2 regions of the Glaciimonas sp. GG7 genome follow, and region 2 is predicted to be linked to the other one. Evidence: predicted binding sites of a transcription regulator. Region 2 holds the regulator's gene; the other holds the start of a gene.
What was found. Region 2 encodes NrdR, which represses ribonucleotide reductase genes. Its sites were predicted from a motif close to CACNANATNTNGTG; they were not measured.
Positions count from the first base shown of each region.

Region 1: a site for NrdR is predicted at 1,981-1,994, ahead of ACVBEF_RS11650 (ribonucleoside-diphosphate reductase subunit alpha). Genes of this name have one in related genera too.

Region 1 covers NZ_JBRIIQ010000043.1:3,387-6,563, forward strand. The annotation lists gene ACVBEF_RS11650 (ribonucleoside-diphosphate reductase subunit alpha) at 1-1,704, opposite strand, end outside; gene ampD (1,6-anhydro-N-acetylmuramyl-L-alanine amidase AmpD) at 2,119-2,778, opposite strand; gene ACVBEF_RS11660 (sigma-54-dependent transcriptional regulator) at 2,819-3,177, opposite strand, start outside.
Region 2 covers NZ_JBRIIQ010000028.1:36,132-39,308, forward strand. The annotation lists ZMP/ZTP riboswitch at 171-288, shown strand; gene glyA (serine hydroxymethyltransferase) at 387-1,634, shown strand; gene nrdR (transcriptional regulator NrdR) at 1,766-2,230, shown strand; gene ACVBEF_RS09230 (GspH/FimT family pseudopilin) at 2,349-2,915, shown strand; gene ACVBEF_RS09235 (PilW family protein) at 2,978-3,177, shown strand, end outside.

The sequences.
Region 1 (3,177 bases), on a different contig from region 2:
AGGGTCTTTGAAAGTGATCCACGGATGGCCGGTTTCAAACAGCATCGACAGCATCTTGCGCCACAAATCGAGCGCATGAATCTTCTTTGAGGTACGCAACTCACCGCGTGCCGCTTTGGCTTCGTAACCGACGTAGGCGGCTTCGAATGCCTTACCGACTTTGTCATGCAAATCCGGCGTATCGCTCGGTGAAAACAGCGTCCATTCGCCCTTTTCCATGACGCGCTTCATGAACAGATCAGGAATCCAGTTCGCCGTGTTCATGTCATGCGTACGGCGACGATCATCGCCAGTGTTTTTACGCAGGTCGAGGAATTCCTCGATGTCCATGTGCCAGGTTTCCAGATACGCGCACACAGCGCCCTTGCGCTTGCCGCCTTGGTTGACCGCGACGGCCGTGTCATTGACGACCTTCAGGAATGGCACCACGCCCTGAGATTTACCGTTGGTGCCCTTGATATGCGCACCCAGCGAACGTACCGGCGTCCAGTCGTTACCCAAACCGCCTGCGTACTTTGCCAGCAAGGCGTTTTCTTTGATGGCATCGTAAATGCCTTCCAGATCGTCGGACACCGTCGTCAAATAGCACGATGAGAGTTGTGAGCGCAGCGTGCCTGAATTAAACAGCGTTGGGGTCGAGCTCATGAAATCGAAGCTCGACAGCAAGTTGTAGAACTCAATTGCACGCTCTTCGCGGTTAATTTCGTTCAATGACAAACCCATCGCAACACGCATGTAAAACGCCTGCGGCATTTCGATGCGGATATCCTGGATATGCAGGAAATAACGGTCATACAGCGTTTGCAGACCGATATAAGCAAATTGCAGATCGCGTTCCGGTTGCAGCGCCTCTGCCAGTTTTTTCAAATCGAACTGCGCTAGTTTGCTATCAAGCAGGTCTGCCTCAATTCCCTTTTTAATATATTTTGGAAAATATTCAAGGTATTGCGCCGGCGCATCCGCTTGCGTGACTTCTTTGCCGAAGACTTCCTTGCGGATCGTATGCATGAGCAAACGTGCCGTCACCGTGCTGTAGGCCGGATCTTTTTCCATCAACGCACGCGCGGCCAGAATGGCGGACTTGTGCAATTCTTCGACTGGCACGCCGTCGTACAGATTTTTGACGGCTTCATGCAGAATCGCGTCAGCATCAACGTGTTTTTCCAGACCGATACAAGCAGCAGCGATCAAATCACGGACCTGATGCATGTCGAGAACGCGGCGTTGACCATCTTCTGTGACGTACAGTTCAGCGGCAGCAACGGCTGGCGTAGTCGTGAGCAATTGCGCACGCTCTTCCATGCGTTTAGCGCGATACAACACATAGGCACGCGCAACATCGTGCTCGCCGGAGCGCATCAACGAAAGCTCAACCTGATCTTGAATATCTTCGATATGAAAAGTGCCGCCCGTCGGTTGACGACGTACCAGCGCATTCACGACGCTTGAGGTCAACTGTTCAACTAGTTCGCGCACCCGTGCGGAGGCGGCACCCTGCCCACCATTGACGGCCAAAAATGCTTTGGTGACGGCGATTGAAATCTTGGACGGTTCAAAGCCGACCACCGCCCCATTGCGGCGGATGATCCGATAATCGCCAAAACTGACCGGCGCATGTGTGGGAGTAGAGCCAGAACCGGCCTGCGACGATGCGCTACCGAATTCGGCGGAAGATTTAATTGAAATTTCTTGAGTAGATTGCACTGAGCCTCCCGAGCTGAGTTGTCAGACGCGCTCATCGCGCCTGCTGTTAATAACCATTAAAACTATTAGTGAGCATCACTGAAATCATCAGTGACCCTCCGAATTACATACCATACCAAAACGCCAAATCGACTGACGCTGGCATTAAACTTGATCGAATTTAGATAAGGGGGACTGTCCTCAGGCCCATCCAACAGGAATACCAAAACCTTCTTAGTTATGCAGACCAGGTACCTGAAACAGTTAGATGTAGAGATAGCGCTTAAGACCACCAAACACTATATATAGTTTGCGCATCAATATTTGCACTAATTGTAGTACCAAACTTAATCAACTCATAGAATCTTTTTTGCTTCAAACGCAGAAAATTCGATTGACTTCCAGCAGCCTGTCGAACTCAGGGGCAACAGGCTATCAGGTGTCGCACGGGAAGCGCAGTGGCGAGATGGTGTGTGTTTGCGACAGACAGTCCAACCAGCCTTGCTGATATTGCTGCCAGTCGAAAAAAGGCCCCGGATCGGTTTTTCTGCCAGGGGCGATATGCTCATGCCCGCATACGGCAATCAAGCTGTGGCGTGTCTGTAATGCAACAGTCATGCCGCAAAGAGTGGAATATTGCTGCGCGGTGAAACACTCAAAATCAGTGCCTTCAAGTTCAATCCCAATCGAAAAATCATTGCAACGCTCACGCCCCTCAAACGACGACACCCCGGCATGCCAGGCACGGTCGCAAGTCGAGACAAACTGCATCACACACCCATCACGACGAATCAGAAAATGTGCCGATACCCGCAACGGTCGTAATTGCGCAAAGTAGGGATCGGCATCGTAATCCAGACAATTGCCAAATAAATCAGCAATAAATGGCCCACCAAATTGTCCCGGGGGCAAACTGATATTGTGAATCACCAACAGATCAATGCCGCTGCCAGTTGGACGGGCATCGCAGTTTGGCGAGCGCTGGTGACGCACTTCTATCGCATGATGTATCCCTGCCGCCGCGACTACGCACCAACCATCGGCACCGATCTCAACAACCGGGGGAGGACAAGATTGAACTATCGATACAGTCATTGTTGTGTTGTCCGTCATCGCGAATGGGCGTCCGTCATGCTCATTGCTCTTGCTCATAAATCGCCAACCTTTGCATCCGATACCGTAATTGTCGAAAACTTATCCCCAACAATTGCGCCGCTTTGGTGCGATTGAATTGGGTTCGCCCCAATGCTTGTCGGATGATATTACGTTCGACATCGTCCAGATGCATGGGCAGCGAGGGCGGCAATACTGCGTTAATAGTGCTCGGAGCAGGTGAATCGATGATGAATTCCCCCTCCATTACCATGATAGCGGCCACTGCTGCCGCCGATTCTTCCGCGCCGACAGACTCCCGGGACGCATTAACATACGTCCCAGATTCCACAGGCAACAAGCCCGATACTTTCAATGCCAGATCGCACACCTCAATACGGC
Region 2 (3,177 bases):
GCATCAGAAATTGATACTGGCAGAATGTGTCTTGATAACTAGCTATTTGCTTTGCAATTGATGCTGCGCAAAAGCGTGTCTTTTCGTACTCTGCGTCGTCGCAAATACGCGTGATAGTCTCATCTTGCTCTATCCAAGCGCTTCACTTACCATTTACAATGCTGCACCATTTCGTCTCACGTAACTGGCGCAAAACCGAATTAAGGCCGACTGTCTTGATTTCCGGCAAAGGTGGGCATCCACCGGGAAGCGTGAGATTTATTTTCGCCGTGCGCCTGGGCAGCCCGAATGGAACGTACGACTGAGGCTGCCGCATTCCCCCATTATTCTGGCCCTCATTCGATGTAGAACCTGCAAAGGTTAACCTCTATCGATTGGAATATCTCATGTTTGAAAAAAACCACACCATCGCCAGCGCTGATCCAGAATTGTGGAGCGCAATCCAGAAAGAAAACAACCGTCAGCAAGAGCATATTGAGCTCATTGCCTCTGAAAACTACTGCTCGCCGGCCGTGATGGAAGCGCAAGGAACGCAGCTTACTAATAAATACGCCGAAGGTTATCCAGGCAAGCGTTATTACGGCGGCTGTGAGTTTGTTGATGTTGTCGAGCAGTTGGCGATTGATCGCATTAAAGAATTATTTGGTGCTGAGGCGGCTAACGTCCAGCCGAACTCCGGTTCGCAAGCGAATCAGGGCGTCTTCTTCGCAGTATTGAAGCCGGGCGACACCATTATGGGCATGTCGCTGGCGGAAGGCGGCCACTTGACCCACGGTATGGCATTGAATATGTCAGGCAAGTGGTTCAACGTGGTTTCCTACGGCCTCAACGAAAAAGAAGAAATCGATTACGAAGCGCTAGAGCGCCTGGCACATGAAACAAAGCCTAAGTTGATTATTGCCGGCGCTTCTGCTTATGCATTGCGCATCGACTTTGAACGTATTTCCAAAGTTGCCAAAGCGGTCGGTGCGTATTTTATGGTCGACATGGCGCACTACGCCGGTTTGATCGCCGCCGGTGAGTATCCAAATCCTGTGCCTTACGCTGACTTCGTTACCTCGACCACGCACAAATCGTTGCGCGGCCCTCGTGGCGGGATTATTTTGATGAAGGCTGAGTACGAAAAAATCATCAATTCAGCGATTTTCCCCGGCATACAAGGCGGTCCTTTGATGCACGTGATTGCGGCTAAAGCAGTTGCTTTCAGAGAAGCGCTGACACCGGAATTCAAGACTTATCAGCAACAAGTTGTCAAGAATGCCGATGCATTGGCGAAAGCACTGATTGAACGTGGCTTACGGATTGTTTCTGGTCGCACAGAATCGCACGTCATGCTGGTTGATCTGCGTGCCAAAAACATTACCGGAAAAGAAGCCGAGGCTATTCTCGGTGCGGCACACATGACTTGCAACAAAAACGCGATTCCTAACGATCCCGAAAAGCCATTCGTGACCTCGGGTATTCGCTTGGGTAGCCCTGCATTGACTACCCGCGGTTTCAAAGAAGCGGAAGCGACAAAGATTGGTCATTTGATCGCTGATGTGCTGGATAACCCGCATGATGCAGCGACGATTGAACGTGTCAAAATCGAAGTCAAGAAATTGACCGATGCTTTCCCTGTGTATGGCAAATAAGGCGCGCTAACTATTTGTCAGCATTTAATCAAGGCCCATTCTGGTTTTAGCCAGGGTGGGCTTTGTGTACTAAGGTAATAAAAGAGTATCCAGCTACGCGTCGATCCACCGTTATATAGATTGCTGCCATCATGAGATGTCCCTTCTGCCATCATGAAGAAACCCAGGTTCTCGACACTCGCGTGTCGGAAGAGGGGGACGCGATTCGTCGTCGTCGTCGCTGCATAAAATGCGATAAACGCTTTACGACGCATGAGCGCGTTGAGTTGGTGATGCCTGTCATCGTCAAGAAAAATGGCAGCCGTACGGAATTCGACCCTGCCAAGTTGCGCGCCAGTTTGATGTTGGCGCTGCGCAAACGCCCTGTTTCGGCAGAGTCTCTGGACGCTGCTTTACAAAAAATACAGGAAAAATTACTCGCAAGCGGAGAGCGAGAAATCATTTCGGGCCATGTGGGTGAGTTGGTCATGCATGAGCTCAAGCGACTCGACAAGATTGCATATATTCGATTTGCCTCGGTCTATAAAAGCTTTGAAGATGTGGCTGAATTTCAACATATGATCGAAGAATTTTCTGGCCCTGCGCGTAAAAAATAGCAATCATGGGATAGGCCTTCGGCTTAACTTGCAACCTCTCCCCCTACCGAAAGTGGTTTAACGGCTCCAAAACCGATAGTATTTGCCGCTCCTTCGTTCGATGCGAGGCCGGCTCTTCATGCTGCAACCTGCCAATCCACCTACTCTGTTAAACGTCGCTCAAGCGATCACCTTGCGCTCGGGTTTTACCTTGATCGAGCTAATGCTAACGATGAGTATCGTGAGCATTTTGCTGATGATGGGCATGCCATCGATGCGTGATTTTATTGTCGAAACACGCTTGAGTGTCAGCGTAAATCAATTTATTGCCGCCGCCACGTTTGCACGTACTGAGGCGATTAAGCGCGGTCGTTCGGTGGTGCTTTGTCGCAGCGTTGATGCTGAGTTTGATCAAACGGCGCGATGCGCTGTCAGCATGAGCGAAGGGCGCAGCAATCTCGACTGGGGCAGCGGCTGGATAGTGAAGGTGGAGAGCGATGATCAAGTCTTGCTCCGACAAGGCGCTTTGAACGAAAGCATCATCGTACTTGGAAAGAATCGGGCGATAAAGTATGACGGTCTTGGCAGACCAGGTAGCACTTTTACTAGCCTTGTATTTAGCGATAATAAAAAATTTGAACGCATTTTATGCATTAATCGCAGTGGTCGTATGCGGGTCTTGCCGGGAAAGACAGAATGCAAATAAAAAACTGCCTCCGATTGAAAAAATCAAGAATACATAGTTCTACGCAACAATGCGGTGTCACCATGATTGAACTATTGGTGACGATGGTTATTAGTTTTGCATTGATAGCGGGAGTAGCCAGTTTGTTTTTGAGTAGCAATGCAAGTTATCGACTCAATGAGGCCCGTCTTCGTTTGCAGCAGGATGGTCGTTACGCGATGCTATTAATGGAGAGTAATTTACGGCAGGCCGGGTTTGGGCATTTAACCTCTGCTAGCGTGAA